Regions from separate parts of the Duganella violaceipulchra genome, predicted to be linked through region 2. Evidence: predicted binding sites of a transcription regulator. Region 2 holds the regulator's gene; the other holds the start of a gene.

Region 1 (10,411 bases), on a different contig from region 2:
AAGCGCCCAGCGCCGAACCGGCGGCCAGCCGGCTGAAGGGCGAATCGGCCGTGATCCAGGCGCTGCGCGCGCAGATCGCGCGGCTGGCGCGCTCGATGGCGCCGATCGCCATCAACGGCGAATCGGGCAGCGGCAAGGAACTGGCCGCGCGCGAGATCCACGCCCAGAGTTCGCGCAACGGCAAGCCCTTCATCGCCGTCAACTGCGGCGCCATTCCGGAGGCGCTGATGGAGGCCGAGTTCTTCGGCTACCGCAAGGGCGCCTTCACCGGCGCGGCCGATGAGCGGGACGGCTTCTTCCAGGCGGCCAACGGCGGCACCCTGATGCTCGACGAGGTGGCCGACCTGCCGCTGGCGATGCAGGTCAAGCTGCTGCGGGCGATCCAGGAGCGGCGCGTGCGCAAGATCGGCGCCACCGCCGAGGAGCCGGTCGACGTGCGTATTATTAGTGCGACCCACAAGAACCTGGCGCAGTGCGTGGAGCAGGGCAGCTTCCGCCAGGATCTGTTCTACCGCCTGAACGTGATTGAACTGAGCCTGCCGCCGCTGCGCGAACGGCTCGACGACCTGGCCGTGCTGACCGGCGCCATCCTGGACCGGCTGGGCACCTTCGAACACCAGGTGCGGCTGGGCGAGGGTGTGCTCGATGCGCTGCGCGGCTACTCCTTTCCCGGCAATGTGCGTGAGCTGGAAAACATCCTGGAGCGGGCGCTGGCCTTCGCCAACGACGGCGTGATCGAGGTGGCCGACCTGGCGCTGAAGGGCGCGCGCATGGTTGAAGCGAGCGTGCCGCTGCCGACGCCGGCGCTGCCGCTGTCGACTTGGAACCTGGCCGCCACCGAGGCCGCCGCGCTGGGCGTGGCGCCTTTGCCGTCGCCGCCGCCGGCCGAGCCGGCGCCGCCCGCCACTGGTACGCTGCCGTTGCCGCACCTGGACGCGCTGCCCAGCAGCCTGCCGGACTACCTGAACCAGGTCGAGCGCGACATCATCCTGCGGGCGCTGGCGCAGACCCAGTTCAACCGCACCCAGGCCGCCCAGCTGCTGGGCATCAGCTTCCGCCAGCTGCGCTACCAGATGCAGAAGCTGAACATCCAGGAGCCGGAGGCGTGACGCCGCCGGCACTGGGCGCGGACGGCTGGTGGCTGCCGGCGCTGCGCTACGACAGTCCGCATGCCGACTGCCGTCCCGACCCGGCCGACATCACGCTGCTGGTGATCCACAACATCTCGCTGCCGGGCGGGCGTTTCGGCGGTCCGCACGTGTCCGACCTGTTCAGCGGCCGCTTGGACTATAATACTGACCCCTCGTTCGCCGACCTGCGGGGGTTGAAAGTGTCGAGCCATTTTTTCATCCGCCGTGACGGCCGCGTGGTGCAGTATGTTTCTGCCAACGAACGGGCCTGGCACGCGGGGCTGTCGTCGTTCCGGGGACGGCAGAAGTGCAACGATTATTCGATCGGCGTGGAGCTGGAGGGCACCGACGACAGCGGCTACGAGCCGGCCCAGTACCAGGCGCTGGCGGCGCTGACGCTGGCGCTGCAAACGCGCTATCCGCTGACCGATGTGCAGGGCCATGAACACATCGCGCCGGGCCGGAAAACCGATCCGGGACCGTTGTTTGATTGGGAATGTTATCGGAAAAGCTGGCAGGCCCTGCTTAATCAAAAGGCAGCGGAAGAGCTCGCGTTAGTGGGCGCTAGCGCCGGACTACGCTTTGCAAAAGGGCTTCCGTAAAGTCAACAGAAAAATTGCCCTTTAAGGCAAAATTTCCACTTGTCTTACCCTGACCTGACCACTACAATCAGTGTATCGATTCACACCAATCACTAGATATAGTAGTTCTCATGACACTGGTTCTTAAACTATTTACAAGCCGACAAGGCCAGTTCACCACCCATTTTATTGCAGTTTAACCAGCCAGGCAGGTTTTGGCCGGTCGCTTCATTTTGGCCTTTTTTCATACAACATTACGTCGCGCAGCACTGACTGCACGCTGTTATCGGGGAGCTTAAATGCAATCTACTCAAGACATCACCATCAATCCAGCGCTGGTACCAGCAGCCGCTGCGAGCACCGCCAGCAGCCCGGTCACGGCCGCCAGCGACCTCGGTGACTACCGCATCATCCGCCGTAACGGCGCGGTCGTCGCGTTTGAACCGTCGAAAATCGCCATCGCCGTGACCAAGGCCTTTTTGGCCGTTAACGGCGGCCAGGGCGCAGCTTCGGCGCGCGTGCGCGAATTGGTAGAACAGCTGACCGCCAGCGTGGTCACCGCGCTGGTGCGCCGCCAGCCATCGGGCGGCACCTTCCACATCGAAGACGTGCAAGACCAGGTTGAACTGGCGCTGATGCGCTCCGGCGAACACGATGTCGCCCGCGCCTACGTGCTGTATCGCGCCAAGCATATGGAAGAGCGCCGCGCCGCCAAGGAAGCGCAAGGCGCCTCCGCCGCGATCGACGCGCCGCAGATCCACGTGGTTGAAAACGGCGAGCGCAAGCTGCTGGACATGAGCCGCGTCACCGGTTTGATCAACGCCGCCTGCATCGGCCTGGAAAAGCACGTCGACGCCGACGCCATCCTGGCCGAGACGCTGAAGAACCTGTACGACGGCGTTCCGGTCGAAGAGCTGCACAAGTCCGCCATCCTGGCCGCCCGCGCGCTGATGGAAAAAGACCCGGCCTACTCGCAAGTGACGGCCCGCATCCTGCTGCACACGATCCGCAAGGAAGTCTTCGGCAAGGAAGTCGCGCAGGGCGCCGCCGCCGCCGAATACGTGAGCTACTTCCCGCAATACATCGCCAAGGGCATCGCCAACGAACTGCTGGACGTCAAACTGGCCGAGTTCGATCTGGCCCGCCTGGCCAAGGCGCTGGTCGCCGACCGCGACCTGCAGTTCGGCTACATCGGCCTGCAAACCCTGTACGACCGCTACTTCCTGCACGTGCGCGAAGTCCGCATCGAGATGCCGCAGGCGTTCTACATGCGCGTCGCCATGGGCCTGGCCCTGAACGAAAGCGACCGCGAAGCGCGCGCCATCGAGTTCTACAACCTGCTGTCGACCTTCGACTTCATGTCGTCGACCCCGACCTTGTTCAACTCGGGCACCCTGCGTTCGCAGCTGTCGTCGTGCTACCTGACCACCGTGTCGGACGACCTGGAAGGCATCTACGACGCCATCAAGGAAAACGCCCTGCTGGCCAAGTTCGCCGGCGGCCTGGGTAACGACTGGACCCCGGTGCGCGCACTGGGCGCCCACATCAAGGGCACCAACGGCAAGTCGCAAGGCGTGGTGCCGTTCCTGAAAGTGGTCAACGACACCGCCGTCGCGGTCAACCAGGGCGGCAAGCGCAAGGGCGCGGTCTGCGCCTACCTGGAAACCTGGCACATGGACATCGAAGAGTTCCTGGACCTGCGCAAGAACACCGGCGACGACCGCCGCCGCACCCACGACATGAACACCGCCAACTGGATTCCGGACATGTTCATGAAGCGCGTGATGGAAAAAGGCGACTGGACCCTGTTCTCGCCATCGGACACCCCTGACCTGCACGACCTGGTCGGCAAGGCCTTCGAAAAAGCCTACCTGGGCTACGAAGCCAAGGCCGCCGCCGGCGAAATCCGCGTGTTCAAGAAGATCGCCGCGCTGGACCTGTGGCGCAAGATGCTGTCGATGCTGTTCGAAACCGGCCACCCATGGATCACCTTCAAGGACCCATGCAACATCCGTTCGCCACAGTCGCACGTCGGCATGGTCCACAGCTCCAACCTGTGCACCGAGATCACGCTCAACACCGGTCCTGACGAAATCGCCGTCTGCAACCTGGGTTCGGTCAACATGCCGGCCCATATGAAAGAGGGCAAGCTCGATCACGTCAAGCTGAAGAAGACCATCCGCACCGCGATGCGCATGCTCGACAATGTGATCGACATCAATTACTACGCCGTCGACAAAGCGCGCAACGCTAATATGCGTCACCGTCCGGTGGGCCTGGGCGTGATGGGCTTCCAGGACTGCCTGCACATGATGCGCATTCCGTTCTCGTCGAACGAAGCCGTGTCCTTCGCCGACACCTCGATGGAAGCGGTGTGCTACTACGCCTACCTGGCCTCGACCGAACTGGCCGAAGAACGCGGCCACTATCAGTCGTACAAAGGCTCGCTGTGGGATCGCGGCATCCTGCCGCAGGATTCGATCAAGCTGCTGGCCGACGAACGCGGCGGCTACCTGGAGCAGGATACCTCGGCCGCCATGGACTGGACCCCGGTGCGCGACCGCATCAAGAAGTTCGGCATGCGTAACTCGAACTGCGTGGCGATCGCTCCGACCGCGACCATTTCGAATATCATTGGCGTGTCGGCCTGCATCGAACCGACCTTCCAGAACCTGTATGTGAAGTCCAACCTGTCGGGCGAGTTCACCGAGATCAACGCCTACCTGGTGCGCGACCTGAAGGCGCGCGACCTGTGGGACGAGGTGATGATCTCCGACCTGAAGTACTTCGACGGTTCGCTGGCCAAGATCGACCGCATCCCGCAAGACCTGCGTGACATTTATGCAACCGCGTTCGAAGTGTCGCCGACCTGGCTGGTGGAAGCCGCATCGCGCCGCCAGAAGTGGATCGACCAGGCGCAGTCGCTGAACATCTACATGGCCGGCGCGTCGGGCAAGAAGCTGGACGAGACCTACAAGCTGGCATGGCTGCGTGGCCTGAAAACCACCTACTACCTGCGCACCATCGCCGCCACCCACACGGAGAAATCGACCTCCAAGACCGGCGCGCTGAACGCGGTGGCGGTGGACGGCGGCATGTCGGCCAGCGCCATGTCGGCGGCCGGTCCGGCGACGGCGGCCCTGGCCGGTTCGGCGGCATCGGCATCGTCGGTGGCGCAAGCCGAAGCCGACGGCGCGGCCTGCTACCTGCGTCCGGGCGACGACGGCTTCGAGGAATGCGAAGCTTGCCAGTAAAAACGTACTAATATAGAGAGTGAACCGTCCCGGCCCGTCCGGGCGGTTCTTTTTACACCGAATTCAGAAGGAAACCACCATGTCGCTGTCCTGGGACGAAGAGGCCGCATCGGCCGCACCGCAAGCTGTCAATCAAGCCGCACTGGCCACCGGCGAAGCCAACGCCGAGCAAGTCGCGCGTCGCGTCAATGCCGACGACAAGCGCATCATCAACGGCAAAACCGACGTCAACCAGCTGGTGCCGTTCAAGTACAAGTGGGCGTGGGACAAATACCTGGCCGGCTGCGCCAACCACTGGATGCCGCAGGAAGTGAACATGCAGCGCGATATCGAGCTGTGGAAGAACCCCAACGGCCTGACCGAGGACGAGCGTCGTCTGGTCAAGCGCAACCTGGGCTTCTTCGTCACCGCCGACTCGCTGGCCGCCAACAACATCGTGCTGGGCACCTACCGCCACATCACCGCCCCCGAGTGCCGCCAGTACCTGCTGCGCCAGGCGTTCGAAGAGGCGATCCACACCCACGCCTACCAGTACATCGTCGAGTCGCTGGGCCTGGACGAGGGCGAGATCTTCAACGCCTACAACGAAGTGAAGTCGATCCGCGACAAGGACGAGTTCCTGATCCCGTTCATCAACACGTTGACCGACCCGGCCTTCACCACCGGCACCGTGCACAACGACCAGCAGCTGCTGAAGTCGCTGATCGTGTTCGCCTGCCTGATGGAAGGCCTGTTCTTCTACGTCGGCTTCACCCAGATCCTGGCGCTGGGCCGCCAGAACAAGATGATGGGCGCCGCCGAGCAGTACCAGTACATCCTGCGCGACGAGTCGATGCATTGCAACTTCGGCATCGATCTGATCAACACGATCAAGATGGAAAACCCGCTGCTGTGGACGCCTGCGTTCAAGGAAGAGATCAAGCAGCTGTTCCTGCAGGCCGTGGACCTGGAGTACGCCTACGCCGAAGACACCATGCCACGCGGCGTGCTGGGCCTGAACGCCACCATGTTCAAGGGCTACCTGCGCTTCATCGCCAACCGCCGCGCCACCCAGATCGGCCTGGAGACGTTGTTCGAGCAGGAAGACAACCCGTTCCCATGGATGAGCGAGATGATCGACCTGAAGAAGGAACGCAACTTCTTCGAGACCCGCGTCATCGAATACCAGACCGGCGGCGCGCTGAACTGGGATTAAACGCCCGATGGCTGCCAGCCATCAAAAAACGGACTCCTCGGAGTCCGTTTTTTTTATGCGCGCTTAGAAGTTCAGCGTGACGACCCCCTCGCCGCTGCTGTGCAGCGTGGCGCTGCCGTCGCTGGTTTCCGTCAGCTGGAAGCGGGTGCCGCCGGCCACCGTGGTGGTCAGCAGGGCAAAGGCCGCATCCGGCTTCAGGCCGGTGGCCAGGATGGACGGCTGGCTCAGGTCGGCCACGAAGGACAAGCTGGCCGCCGGCGCGCTGTTGCGGTTGAACAGGATCACGGTGCTGGTGCCCAGCCGCACGGCTTCGGTGTCGCTATCTGCCACCAGACGCTGGGCGGACGGCATGGCGGACAGGCCGCTGCCATTGTCGTTGTCGGCCACGCCGATGACATGCAGGAAGTATTGCGGTACATTGGCCTGCGAAGCGGGGCCGCCGACCTCCAGTCGCCAGGCGCCATAGTCAGCCTTGGCGATATTGAATTTATCGGCCTCCGCAAGCGGCGCATAGTTACGCCAGACGGCGCTGCCGGAACTCATGTCGCGTACGGTGAAGCGGCAATCGTTCGCCACGCCACCGTCGCCTCCCGTCATCACTTGCTTGACTTGCGGACAACTGGCCGAGGTCCCTCCCACCTTTAGCACCGTCGCATTTTCCGGCAGCAGCGTCTCGATGGTGGCCATGCCGCCTTGGTTGCGGACTGTGACTTGCCGCGCCGCGCCGTCGGCAAAGGCCAGCCGGTACCTGCCGCTGAGCTGGTCCGTTGCGCCGACCGCAGCGGCCGGTTCGTTCGTCATGTGCAGCAGGAAGGTGGTTTCCAGCCCGCTCGTGGCAGGACGCACGGTGTCGAACACCAACGTGACAGGAGCGCCCCAGAATGGGCTGGAAGGCAGGAAGATCAGGCTGCGCAGGAAGCCGTTGGCCTGATCCAGCTTCACGCTCGAATATGCCTTGCTGGCATTGCCGCGCACATAGGTGTAGCGTGGGTCGTACTCGTAGTTGACGATGCCGTCCTGGTAGTTGATGCCGCCGGGCTGAATGTCGCCCAGCGTCGGGTACATCGTTTCCCGGGTCGGATACCACTGGCCGCCGTCGTTGCTATGTGTGATGTTGTTGCGCGTGAACTGTTCCTCCGGCTTGAAGACGGTGATCGTGTTGTGGGCGATGGTACGGATCGTGTAGTTATAACGGTGCGGCGTATTGTATTTGTCGTAAGCCCCCGAATCGAGCAGAAGCGGCGCCTTATAGTACAAGCTAAAACTGTTCTGGTCGAAGTGCTGGTGATTGTCGCTGGAGAAGTTCGACGCCTTGAAGTCGAGCACGGTGGCATTGGCGTAGTCCCAGCGGTCGCGCGCGATCACCAGCCCGCCCACGCGGAAGCGCTGCGACAGCGGCAGCGTGGAGATATCGCCCACCGGCGCGCTGTTCGCCTGCGGGAAGTAGAGCAGTTCCAGCAGATTGCTGGTCTGGCTGGCGCGGCTGCCCTGGATCTGCTGCCGGTAGAACGCTTGCGCGACACCGTCGCCGGCCTGGCTGGCCGCCATCAAGGCCAGCTTGGCGACCGCGATGTGGTTGCCGCTCAAATCGAAATTATCGCCCCGCGCCGGATAACTCAGGTTGCTGCGCAGGCCGTAAATATACGGGTAGATCATTTTATTTTGCCACTCGCCCTGGAACACCGCGGGACTCGAGCCGGTATCGAAGGCGCTGCGCCACAACTGCAGGGTCGCGGCCAGGTTGCCTTCCAGGCTGTAGCCAAAGCCCATCTGGTGGCCGCCGTCGATGGACACTTGCGCCTTCACCGGCCAGAAGCCCTGGTCGAAATGCGCGTACAGGGTGTCGATCAGCGGCAGCACTTCCGGATATTCGGCCGCGATGGCGAGCGCGCCGAAGGCTGCGCTGCCGATGTCGCTGATCTGGTGGCCGCCTATATAGTAGGGCGCCAGCGAGGGCACGTGCGGATTCGCGCTGCGGTTCCAGTTCCGGTAGTCGTAGATCGGCTTGACGACGCAGTCGACCACCGGATCGCTGGCGGGACGGATATTCAAAACGACTTTGTCGTTCTCGTCGGTCTTGTAATCGCAAAGGTAATTGCTCAAGTCCGTCTGGGTGACGCCGGACTGGATCGTCTTCTTGATAATGGTCGGGATCAGCGAGCGATAGACCGGCATGCCGCTCGATGAGGCGTCGTCCAATTCGTTATACAGCCAATCGTAGATGATGCCTAGCGCCGCCACCCTGCCGCCCATTGCGTACTCGCCGCCGGCGTTGGCGGGCAATATGTCGATCAGGTCGACGTATTTGCGGGCGGCGTCCAGGTACTTCCTGTCGCCGCCCAGCTTGTAGGCGAGCGCGAGCTGCTCGGCAATCTGGAAGATCGTATCCTGATTTCCGTTGGCGACATCGCACGCAGTTGGCTCCGTCGCAGGTGTCGCCGTCGGCACGCAAGCTGCCAGCGTGTTCCGGTAGTTGTTGACGTTGCCGATGAAGTCGCGCCAGCTCATGGCCATCATGCCCAGATCATCTTCCGGATGGTCGAAGATGGTCGCTCCCTGCAAGTCCCGCACCTTGAACTTGCCGACTTGCTCTCCATGGCGCGCGCCGATTTCAAAGATTTGCTCGTTGGCCTGCCAGTGTTCGGCCGGGGTGCCGACCATCCCCTTCCACTTCATGGTTATGGGCGTGCCGTAGTCGATGGCATAGCTGGCTTGGCGCTTTGCGCTGTCCCAGTTCAGCGCGATGTGAACTTTTGTATTCTGGCGTAATTTAATGGAGGTGTTGGCGACCCAGTCGCCTTTGATCGCACCGATCGTCTTCTGCAGCAATCCGAGTTGCAGACCAATGTCGCCATTGCCGTCGCTGGCATCCTCATGCCGGATAAGGATGCTGTTGTTGGTGCTGCCGACGATGCCGAAAATGGCATCGTTATTGTTATCGAAAGGTCCCTTCGCGCGCGGCGTCCAATCGAACTCGATGGTGCCGCCAGCTGCGGGGAAGTTGGCCGGCGCGATCGGCAGCCGGGTTTTCAAGCTGTCGAACCTGGCTTGGTTGACCATCAGGTGTGGATGGCCGGTGGTCAACGGCGCCGGTAATTGCGCGTGGCCGTAAGCGGCGGCCAGGCAAGCGCTCAGGCCTAGCCAGCGTAAGTGCCGCAAGTGATATGGCATGGATGCTCCGTGTGGAGAAGTGGAATAGGGTAGATGCTTTTTTTATAACTCGCGCAGACTAACATCAATCATCCGCTTCCACAATCCGCCCCACGCCAGCCGTTTGCTTTCGGCGGCGATGGCGCGGCTGATGGTCTTGATCGTGGCGGCGCGGATACCAGTCGCAGCTCATCGGCTACGAAGTTTTTTTGGCGTGGTCGTCGCAGATGTTGAAGACCGCATTGAAGACGCCGCGATCACATGGCAGATCGGCGACGCAAGTGACTAAGCGAGCGCTATGACGGAGGCGCATGGATCGCCGTGACGATGACGTACGCCATGACAGCGATAGCAGTTGGCACACGGCGCCCACGAGGAGCGATCCGAACGTGCTGGCGCCGACGAAGGCCGGTATGAAGACGGCTCATAGCGCAGCGGCGACTGGCCGCCGCGATTCAATAGCGTAAACAATCATCGCTTGATCAATGCCGCCGGTTCCGTGCCTGCCCCGCTGCGCGAGATGCGCGTGCGCGAGAACAGCGTCGCCGAGTTGACGGCCGATCGGCGCGTGGCCGAACGACGTGATCGATGGCGCGTGAAGAAGCGCTGCACCGGCGACATGAACGCGCCGCAAAAACGACGACGAGCGATGCGCGTGATCCGATCGCGCGACGCGTCTCGCACGCGCGCACGATGCGCGAACAGCGCCGCGATCCGCAGCGCAGCGCACCAGCAGCGGCGCACACCGCAGTATTGTGCTTGCCATTCGCCGCACTCTGTCTCATAATCGCGACGAAATTAAAACAGTGAGTAACGGCGGCGCGCAAGCGATGCGCAAGCGCTCTCGAATTCGGAAGTGGGTGGCGCGGATTTTTCGCCGGCGACGGCAGCGTCGCAGAAACCCAGACGGCACAAGGCGCGCTTTGAAGCACGCCTTTTTCGCGCGACACCGCGAACGTTTTTTTCGAACTCGATTGAGCGCGCACATCGCCGCGCGACGACGCAAGCGCGCATGCGGAATCGGCATGCGCATGTGAGTTGAAGCGCTTAACGCGAAAAAAAGCGCGTGAATATCTATCGTGCTGGTTGCGCACCGACAAG
Region 2 (10,411 bases):
GCGCTCCAGGTCGGCCTTGATGATGGCGGATATCTGTTGCGGGGCGATGTTCTCGTCGGCGAAGCCGGCCACGGCGACCGGGATCTGGTTGCTGCCGACGCCGGAGATCTCGATCCGCATCTGCGCCGAGGCGCCGCCGGCGGCCAGCGCCAGCGTGGCGGACAGGATCACTTGGTTCAGTTTATTCATGTTGCTCATCAGTGCATATCCTTCATGTTGAAATCGGCGACAAACTCGCGCTCTACCGTACCATCTTTTTTCTTGGGTAGTGGTGACGATTTGGCAATCGCGTTTTCAATCGCGCTATCGTAAGCGGCAGAACCGCTGCTCTTCATCTTGCGCACGCCGATGATTTCACCGGTCGGCAGTTGGGTGATCTGGTAGGTGGCGCTGAGCGTATCGTCGACCGTGCCATAGACCAGGTTGCTCTTGATCTTGGCCCGGATCGCCGCCTGGTAGCCGCCGTCGACCTTGCCGCCGGTCGAGGTGGCGGCGCTGCCGGTGCTGCCCTTGGCGGCGTTGCCGGTGATGCGGCTCATCTCGGCGGCAAAGGCCTTGTCGCGGACCGCCTTGTCGGCCTTCTCGGCTTTTTCCTTGGCGGCCTTGTCGGCCAGCGCGGCTTTCTTCTTGTCCTTTTCGGCCAGTTCCTTCTCGTCCTTCAGCTTCTGCTCGGCTTCCTTCTTGTCGGCCAGTTTCTTGGCGTCGAGCTTGGCCTGCTTCTCTTCGGCTTCCTTCTTCAGCTTGGCTTCCTTGGCCGCTTCGAGTTTTTCCTGCTCGAGTTTTTTCTTCGCCTTCAGGCGTTCCAGCGCGATGTCCGGTTCCTGCGGCGTCGGCGGCGCCTCCACCGGCTTCGGCGGGGCGGTCTTGACCACCGGGGGCGGTTCCGGTTCCGGTTCCGGCTCGGGCTTGACCTGTGGCGGCGCCGGCGCGGCTTCCTGCACCTTCATGTCCCAGATCTCTGCCTGCACCGTGGTCGGCTCGTTGTTCTGCCAACTGACGCCCACCCACAGGAACAGCAACAGCACGGCGTGCATCGCCGCCGCCAGCGCGATCGAGCGCCAGCCTTCATTTTGTCGCGGCACTTTGTAAGGGCCGCCTGCCGTTGCGGGTTTCATCGTATGCACTGTGATTTACTTGGTGGACAAGCCGACCCGGGTGATGCCCATCTTTTTCGCTTCCGAGATCAGCTGGATCACGTCGTCGTACTTGCTTTCCTTGTCGCCGGCGATCAGCACAGGGTAGTCGGGATGGTCGGTGTGGATGGTGCGCAGCTTCTTGACCAGCGCGTCGCGGTTGGGCGCGGTTTCCGGCGCCTCTTCACCCTTGCCCTTGACGCCGATCGACAGCGCGCCGTTGGGCTTGATGATCACTTGCACATAGTCGCTCGGCGGTTTGGTGGAGCGTTCCGCGCTCGGCAGGTCGACCACGCTCGGGTCATTGGCCGAGGGCATGACCATGAAAATAATCAGCAGCACCAGCATCACGTCGATGTAGGGCACGACGTTGATCTCGGACTTGAACTTGCGGCCGCGGCCGCCGCGCATGCTGCTGGAAAAAGAGGAAGCCATGGTTGCTCTGCCTTCTTAACGCGACTGACGTTGCAGGATGTTGGAGAACTCTTCGACGAAGCTTTCGAAGCGGATCGCCAGGCGGTCGATATCGTGGGCGAAGCGGTTGTACGCCACCACGGCGGGGATCGCCGCGAACAGGCCGATGGCGGTGGCGATCAGCGCTTCGGCGATGCCGGGGGCGACCGCGGCCAGCGTGGCCTGCTGCACATTGGCCAGGCCGCGGAAGGCGTTCATGATGCCCCACACGGTGCCGAGCAGGCCGATGTACGGCGACACCGAACCGACCGAGGCCAGGAAGGCCAGGTGCGATTCCAGCACGTCCATCTCACGCTGGAAGGCGGCGCGCATGGCGCGACGGGCGCCGTCGAGCACCGCGCCGGCGTCCATGCTTTCGCGCGCGGCGGTGTAGGCGGCCTTGCTCTTGATGAACTCACCCATGCCGGCTTCGAAGATGCGCGCCAGCGGGCCGTTGTTGGCGCGGTCCTTGCCGGCGTTCTGGTGCAGCGCATGCAGGTTGCCGCCGGCCCAGAAGGTTTTCTCGAATTCGATGGTCAGGCGGCGCGCCGAGCGCACCGCGAACATCTTGCTGAAGATGTAGGTCCAGCTGGTCAGCGAGATGACGAACAACAGCGCCATGATCAACTGCACGATCAGGTGGGCGTTGGTGATGAGAGACAGGAAGGAGAGGTCTTGGGTGACGTTCATGTATGGGTTCAGTCTGTTTTAATGGTGCTACGCATTTTTTCTGCAACCGACGGTGGCACGGCGCGCGGACTGAGGTCCGAACCGACGCAGCCGACCTTGACTCGGGCGGTGTTCAGCAACTGCTCGCCGCACCACGCTTGCTGCACGAACTGGATGGAGGCGCGGCCTAGCTTTTCGATACTAAGTGTTAATTTTAGTACATCGTCCAACCTGGCAGGGGCATGATACTCCGCGCTGACGCTTTTGACGACGAACATGGCGTCGTGTTCCTGCAGCAGGGCATGTTGTTCGACGTGGATGGCGCGCAGCCATTCGGTGCGGGCGCGCTCAAAGAACTTGAGGTAGTTTGCGTAATAGACGATACCGCCGGCGTCGGTGTCTTCGTAATAGACCCGTACGTTCCAGATAAACTCTGCTGGCATGTTATTTTGACTACTAGTGAGAGTGAGCAACATTCTACGCGATTTTATTGTTGTCGTTGAACTGCGCGCAAAAGATTGCACTTGCGATAGTAAAGCGTTTTCCCGGCAACTTGCCAAGGCTTGTAACAACCGCTTACGAATCGCTTCAGGGCTGAAGCGATTCGCCAGTGCAAATAGTTACAGGTTGCGCTTGATGGTCAGCGGGCCGTAGCCCTGGCAGGTCGGCATCATTTCGATGCGGTTGATGTTGATGTGGGCGGGCAGGGTGGCGATCCAGTAGGCGGTGTTGGCGATGTCTTCCGGCGTCAGCGGCTCGGTGCCTTCGTAGACCTTGGCCGCGGCCGCGTCGTTGCCCTTCAGGCGGACGTTGGAGAATTCGGTGCCGCCGCACAGGCCGGGCGCGATGTTGGTGGCGCGCACGCCGGTGCCAACCAGGTCGGCGCGCAGGTTCAGCGTGAACTGCTCGACGAAGGCCTTGGTGGCGCCGTACACATTGCCACCCGGATAAGGCGTATCGCCGGCCGCCGAACCGAGGTTGATGATGGTGCCGCTGCCGCGCGCCACCATCGCAGGCAGCACGGCGCGGGTCATGGCGACCAGGCCGCTGCAATTGGTGGCGATCATGGTGTCCCAGTCGTCCAGCGACGATTCATGCGCCGGCGTGACGCCCAGCGCCAGGCCGGCATTGTTGATCAGCACGTCGATCTGCGCCCATTCGGCCGGCAAGCCGTCCAGCGCGCCCTTGATCGAGGCCTTGTCGGTCACATCCAGCACGACCGGGTGGGCGGCCGCGCCCAGCTCGGCCGACAGCGCCTGCAGGCGGTCGGCGCGGCGGCCGCTGATCAGGACCTTGTGGCCGTTCTGGACGAAAGTGCGGGCCATTGCCGCGCCGAAGCCGGCGGTGGCGCCCGTGATGAAGACGATCATGATCTATCCTTGCAGTTAAGTAAAAGCGAGTGTGGAAACGATGGTCAAGTGTAGCCGAAATGGCAGTATGGCTTATCTCTCCTATCAAAATCGGCATAAGATTGCCTTTTAAGCAATCATTTCCTTGCTCAAAGCTGGCGCATAAATTACAATCAGGCTTCCATTACGTCTCACGTAACTGGCGAAAAGCTTCGGTCATCACCATTTTGGTGCGTGGCGACCGGTCGGCGAAAGGTGGGCATCCACCGGGAAACGTGAGATTTCATCAGCCGTTCGCCTGGGCAGCCATCGATGGAAATGCACGAAGAGGCTGCCTGTCCGCTATCGGCTTCCCTCATTCGATCCACCTGCCAGTAACAAGTTACTCAATTCATTTGGAGTTTTTACATGTTCGCAAAAGATCACACCCTCGCCAACGTCGACCCGGAATTGTTCGGCGCAATTCAAAAAGAAAACACCCGTCAGCACGATCACATCGAACTGATCGCCTCGGAGAACTACACCTCGCCAGCCGTCATGGAAGCGCAAGGTTCGCAGCTGACCAATAAATACGCCGAAGGCTACCCAGGCAAGCGCTACTACGGCGGTTGCGAGTACGTCGACGTCGTCGAGCAACTGGCGATCGACCGCGTCAAGCAGCTGTTCGGCGCGGAAGCTGCCAACGTGCAACCTAACTCGGGTTCGCAAGCCAACCAGGGCGTGTTCTTCGCCGTGCTGAAACCAGGCGACACCATCATGGGCATGTCGCTGGCCGAAGGCGGCCACCTGACCCACGGCATGCCGCTGAACATGTCCGGCAAGTGGTTCAACGTCGTCTCCTACGGCCTGACCGCCGAAGAAGACATCGACTACGTCGCCATGGAAGCGCTGGCCAAGGAACATAAGCCTAAGCTGATCATCGCCGGCGCCTCGGCGTTCTCGAAAAAGATCGACTTCGAGCGTTTCGCTGCCGTCGCCAAAGCCGTTGGCGCTTACTTCATGGTCGACATGGCGCACTACGCCGGCCTGATCGCCGCCGGCCTGTATCCTAATCCGGTGCCGCACGCCGACTTCGTCACCTCGACCACGCACAAATCGCTGCGCGGCCCACGCGGCGGCATCATCCTGATGAAGGCCGAGCACGAGAAGATCATCAACTCGGCGATCTTCCCAGGCATCCAGGGCGGCCCGCTGATGCACGTCATCGCCGGCAAGGCAGTGGCGTTCAAGGAAGCGCTGACGCCTGAGTTCAAGGCTTACCAGCAGCAAGTCGTCATCAACGCCGACGTGCTGGCCAAGACCCTGATCAAGCGCGGCCTGCGCATCGTTTCCGGCGGCACCGAGTCGCACGTGATGCTGGTGGACCTGCGTCCGAAGAACCTGACCGGCAAGGAAGCGGAAGCGATCCTGGGTGCGGCGCACATGACCTGCAATAAGAACGGCATCCCTAACGATCCGCAGAAGCCATTCGTGACTTCCGGCATCCGCCTGGGTTCGCCTGCCTTCACCACCCGTGGTTTCAAGGAAGCGGAAGCCGAACAAGTCGGCAACCTGATCGCCGACGTGCTGGACAACCCGCACGACGCCGCGACCATCGACCGCGTGAAAGCGGCCGTGAAGGTTCTGGCGGACAAGTTCCCTGTCTACGCCAAGTAATCTGTAGTACCGCGACGCCGGCTTGTGCCGGTGTCGTGTCACCGAATAGCGCCAATATGAAATGTCCGTTTTGCCAGCATGAAGATACCCAGGTTCTCGATACGCGTGTATCCGAGGAAGGGGATTCCATACGCCGGCGCCGGCGCTGCGGAAAATGCGATAAACGATTTACCACGTATGAGCGCATCGAACTGGTGATGCCGTATGTGGTCAAGAAGAACGGCAGCCGCACCGAGTATGCGGCCGCCAAGCTGCGCGGCAGCCTGACGCTGGCCTTGCGCAAGCGCCCCGTGGCGGCGCCCGCCGTGGACGCGGCGATCCTGTCGATCGAAGAAAAGCTGCTGACCAGCGGCCAGCGCGAAGTCGACACCGGCTACATCGGCGAGCTGGTGATGCAGGAACTGAAGCGCCTCGACAAGATCGCGTATATCCGGTTTGCATCGGTCTACAAAAACTTCGAAGACCTGGCCGAGTTCCAGGACGCGATTGCCGAAGTCGGGCAGGAACGCAAGCCACGCAAGGCTTAGTTTCTTGTCGGCCTACGGCTGGCGCACCTTTGATACACCTCATATCCTCTGCAGTAGTCGCTGCTAACTTCTAGCACTGTCCTTGTCGACTTGCGGAGGTGTGCCATGCGCACACGCGCCTATATGCGTGGCTTTACGTTGCTGGAGATCCTGATCGCCGTGCTGTTGCTGGCGGTTGGCATCGTCGGCGGCGTGGCGATGCAGCTGGCGGCCCTGCGCATGCGGCATCAGGCGAGTCTGTTGTCGCAGGCGACTTACGTGGCGGCCGGTCTGGCCGAACGCATGCGCGCCAACGCCACGCAAATGCACCTGGCCGATGGCGCCAATCCCTATCTGATGCTGGACTACGATGCACTGGCCGAACCCGATCCGCCGGCGCCATCGGCCCTGTGCTATGGCGGCGCGTGCGACAGCGCGCAGTTGGCGATGTTCGATCTGTATGAGGCGAAAATTCAAGTCGGCCAGTACCTGCCTGCGGGCCGCATACTGGTTTGTCGTGACGGCAGCGGCAAGCTGGCCTGGACTTGCGGCGGCGCTGCTGGCGCGCCGGTGGTGGTCAAGGTCGGATGGCGCGGCAAGAATCCGGACGGCACGCTGCGCAAGGATGTGGGCGGCGGCTACGCGCCGGCCGTCGCCATGATGGTTGGAGCGACGCGATGAGCGCGCGCGGATGGACCGTCGTTGAGTTCGCCATCGCCGTGGCGCTGGGTCTGATCGTGACTTTGTTGGCCAGCGGCTTGCTGCTGTCGGCCGGCAGCAATTACCGCAATCACAGCCAGAACGCCGGCCTCAACGACGGTGGCCGCCATTCGCTCGACATCATGGCGCGGGCGATACGGCAAGGCGCCTATGTCAACTGGGATAGCACTGCCGCGCCGGTGGCGCTGGAAGCTGATGCGCCGGCATCCATTGCCGGACTGGACGCGCGCAGCATCAGCCGGGGCGGCGCGGATATCGCCGCGACCTTGCCGGCCGTGGCGCACGGCAGCGACGTGCTGGCCCTGCGCTTTTCCGGTTCGGGCGTGGGTGGCAACGGCGATGGTTCCAGCCTCAACTGCGCCGGCTTCGGCGTCGCCGTTCCCGACGCGGCCGATGCACGCGGCTGGAGCATCTTCTATGTCGCCGACGACGGCGCCGGCGAGGCCGAACTGCGCTGCAAATACCGTGGCGCTTCCGGCTGGGGCGCGGACGCCATCGTGCGCGGCGTCGATTCCTTCCAGGTGCTTTATGGGCTCGATACGGATACGCCGGCCGACGGCATTCCCAACGTGTATGTCAACGCCAGCCATATCAATGCGATGGATGCCGCGTTATTGCTGTCCGGCGCCACACCGGGCGAGCGCTTGCGCGACTTCCATCGCAAGACCTATTGGAAACGCGTGTGCAGCATCAGAGTGGCGCTGCTGTTGCACGGCGAGAGCAAGACCCGCGCGGATACCGCGACGACGCGGTTCGATCTGTTTGGCCCCGCGTATTCTGATGCGCACGGCGACGATGAAGGCGTGCGCATCGTGGAGGCGACGCTGCCGCCTGCGCTGCGCACGCGGGCGCGCCGGCTGGTCGGCATGACGGTGGCCTTGCGCAATCGGAGCGGCTAGCTGATGGCGGCGCAACGGCAGCGAGGCGTGGTTGTGTTGATGTGCCTGATGATGTTAATCCTGGCCATGCTGCTGGGCGTGTCGGCGGCGCAAATGAGCTTGCAGGGTGAGAAGGCGGCGCGTGGCGAGCGCGATCGGGATGTGGCGTTTCAGGCGGCGGAGGATGCCTTGGCGGATGCGGAACGTGATATCCGGAGCGGCACGGCGGAGGCCAGCGCTTGCGACAGGGCGCCGGTCTGGCAGCGGGTGGATTTGTCCGGCGCCGAGGACGGCGGCGCCTGCACGCTGGGTTACGGCGACCATACCGGCGCGGCGATGCTGACGGCCGAAGGCGTACTGCCGTTCAAGCGGCCGCGCTATGTGATCGAGCGCATGGAGTGCCATCAGCCGGGCGAGGACGCGTCGGCCGGCGGCGCGGCCGGCTATTGCTACCGCGTGACGGCGATCGGTTTTGGCGCCAGGCCCGGCACGGAGCTGGTCTTGCAAACGGTGTTCGTCAAGCCTGAGTGAGGAGGGGATATGCACATTGCAAACAGTGCCACGCTGCCCGGACATGGCCGGCGATGGTGGTGGGCGTGGATGGCGATCGCTGCGCTGTTGATGGTGCTGCCGATGCTGGCGGGCGGTGTACGCGCAGCGCCGCCGGTGCTCAATATCGCCAGCGAGCCGCTGACCGCCGCGTGCCGTGCCGGCGCACGGATCGCCGGTCCTTCGCTGCTGTTGGCGGCATCCACGGGCGCTGCGACGCCAGCCGGATCGGCAGGCGACCTGCTGAGCGCCACGCCAGACGCTAGCGATTGGGGCGGGCATGTTGAGCGCATCGCTTTGCCACCGGCAGGCGCTGCCTTGCCGGGTGCGGTCGCGGCGTTGTGGGATGCCGGCGCCATCCTGACCGGCGAACCGGGGCGCGCACCGATGCCCGAACCTGCGGCGCGCAAACTCTACACGTCCATCGTGCAGGCGGACGGCAAGCTGGAAGGCGTTCCCTTTACATGGCCCGCCTTGTCGGCGGCGCAGCAAGCCTTGCTTGACCAGGCACCGCCGCCGCATGCGGCCGCCGCCGACGGTCTGGGCGAGCGTCGCCTGGCCTACCTGCGCGGCGACCGCAGCGATGAAGGCGCTTTGTTCCGCCGCCGCAGCAGCGTGCTCGGCGATTCGATCGACAGCGCGCCGGTGCTGGTCGGACCACCGTCGGGCGCTGCGCGGGACGCAGGCTACCTGGCGTTTCGCGAGCGCCACAAAACCCGCCGCGCCACGGTCTATCTTGGCGCCAACGACGGCATGCTGCACGCCTTCGACGCCAGCACGGGCGGCGAACTCTACGCCTATCTGCCCAATGCCCTGATGCCGGTGCTGAACCGCTTGCCCAGCCTCGACTACGTACACCGCGCCTACGTCGACGGCCCGTCGTCCAGCGGCGACGCCCTGGTCGGCGGCAATTGGCGCACGGTCCTGGTCGCGGCCATGGGCGGTGGCGCACAAGGTGTGTTCGCGCTGGACATCAGCGATCCCGCCGCGTTGAACGAAAACGCCGCGCTGTGGGAATTTACCGACCGCGACGATCGAATGATGGGCAACGTCACCACGTTGCCGCAGCTTGCCAAGGTGCGCATCAGTCGTGGCGCCGACGTGCCCGTCTACCGCTACTTCGCCATCGTTGCCAGCGGCCTGAACAACTATGCCAGCGACGGCCATGCCAGCGGCGCGGGCAAGGGCGCCTTATTCCTGCTGGCGTTGGACAAGGCGCGCGATGCGCCGTGGACGCTCAACGTGAACTACTTCCGGCTTGTCACGCCGATCGCCGACCCATCGCTGGCCAACGCCCTGAGCGCGCCTGTGCTGGTCGCCGACCGCGATGGCGCGTTGAGCTATGCCTACGCCGGCGACCTGCAAGGCAATTTGTGGCGTTTTGACTTCAATACCTGGCCGGGCGCGGCCGCCAAGCCCTTGTTCGTCGTCCGGGATGCCGACGGCAGGCGACAGCCGATTGCGCAACAACCCATGTTGGCCTATGCCTCCGGCGGCGGCTACCTGCTACTGTTTGGCACGGGGATGCTGTTCGACCGGGCCGGCCTGGCGCCCGGGACTTTTAGCGCGCAATCGTTCTACGCCATCCTTGACAGCCTGTCCGTGCCGATGGACGCCGTTGCCGGCCGCCGCCAGTTGACCGAACGCGTGCTGGAGCCTTCGGCGGCGGACCTGTTCAGCATCAGCGGCGCGCAGATCGCGCCCGGCAGCAAAGGTTGGTATGTCGACTTTATGCAATCCGCGCGCACGGGCGAACGCAGCATCAGCAGCGGCAAGCTGGTGGGCGGTGAAGTCGCGTTCAATACGCTGCTGCCGGGGGCGGATAAATGTGACGCCGCGCGCAGCCGCACTTACGTGCTGGATGCGCTGAGCGGGCTGCCGGATGGTCACAGCACGGCGAGCATCATGCCGACCGCGCCTATCGTCGGCGTGCTGCAATCGACCTATACGGCCGTGCCCTCATTGGTGCCGCAATCGTCGCGCATTGGCCTGCCCGATCCGACGGGGCGGGTTGCGGTCGACAAGGACTATGCCGTGGTCAACGCGTCGGCGCGTGAGGTGACCGTAGTGGGCGGCGTCAAAGTGCGCTCGCGGTCCGGCCGGCTCAGCTGGCGCGAGGTGGCCAACTGGCGCGAGCTGCACGAGGCGATCAAATGAGGCCGGCGCGCCGACAGGGTTTCAGCATGATCGAATTGCTGATCGTGCTGGTGATACTGGCCGTGCTTGCCGCGCAGGTGGTGCCGGGCTTTCAGCAGCATGTTATCCGTGCGCGCCGCTCCGAGGCGCAGGCCGCGTTGCTGCAACTGATGCAGCAGGAAGAACGGTTTTTCACGCAGGCCAATACCTACATCGCCTTCTCGTCCACCATCACGGAACCGGAAGCCCGCCAGTTCAAATGGTGGAGCAGCAACGGCGCGCCGACCAGCGCCTATGAAATCGAAGGCAAGGCCTGTGATGGCGAACTGATCTCACAATGCGTGCAGTTGATCGCCACGCCG

The links. Region 2 encodes NrdR, which represses ribonucleotide reductase genes. Its sites were predicted from a motif close to CACNANATNTNGTG; they were not measured.
Region 1: the regulator NrdR is predicted to act here: its motif matches at 1,823-1,836, upstream of KVP70_RS04850 (ribonucleoside-diphosphate reductase subunit alpha).

The regions. Positions count from the first base shown of each region.
Region 1 covers NZ_JAHTGR010000002.1:422,666-433,076, forward strand. Annotated here, with positions in the region: gene KVP70_RS04840 (sigma-54-dependent transcriptional regulator) at 1-1,109, shown strand, start outside; gene ampD (1,6-anhydro-N-acetylmuramyl-L-alanine amidase AmpD) at 1,106-1,732, shown strand; gene KVP70_RS04850 (ribonucleoside-diphosphate reductase subunit alpha) at 2,011-4,965, shown strand; gene KVP70_RS04855 (ribonucleotide-diphosphate reductase subunit beta) at 5,045-6,160, shown strand; gene KVP70_RS04860 (heparinase II/III domain-containing protein) at 6,224-9,331, opposite strand; gene KVP70_RS04865 (hypothetical protein) at 9,462-9,599, shown strand; gene KVP70_RS04870 (hypothetical protein) at 9,789-10,097, shown strand.
Region 2 covers NZ_JAHTGR010000019.1:78,553-88,963, reverse strand. Annotated here, with positions in the region: gene tolB (Tol-Pal system beta propeller repeat protein TolB) at 1-198, opposite strand, end outside; gene tolA (cell envelope integrity protein TolA) at 198-1,082, opposite strand; gene KVP70_RS27540 (ExbD/TolR family protein) at 1,131-1,568, opposite strand; gene tolQ (protein TolQ) at 1,584-2,276, opposite strand; gene ybgC (tol-pal system-associated acyl-CoA thioesterase) at 2,285-2,698, opposite strand; gene KVP70_RS27525 (SDR family oxidoreductase) at 2,876-3,625, opposite strand; ZMP/ZTP riboswitch at 3,790-3,915, shown strand; gene glyA (serine hydroxymethyltransferase) at 4,013-5,260, shown strand; gene nrdR (transcriptional regulator NrdR) at 5,317-5,787, shown strand; gene pilV (type IV pilus modification protein PilV) at 5,893-6,447, shown strand; gene KVP70_RS27505 (PilW family protein) at 6,444-7,385, shown strand; gene KVP70_RS27500 (pilus assembly PilX family protein) at 7,389-7,895, shown strand; gene KVP70_RS27495 (pilus assembly protein) at 7,905-10,070, shown strand; gene KVP70_RS27490 (type IV pilin protein) at 10,067-10,411, shown strand, end outside.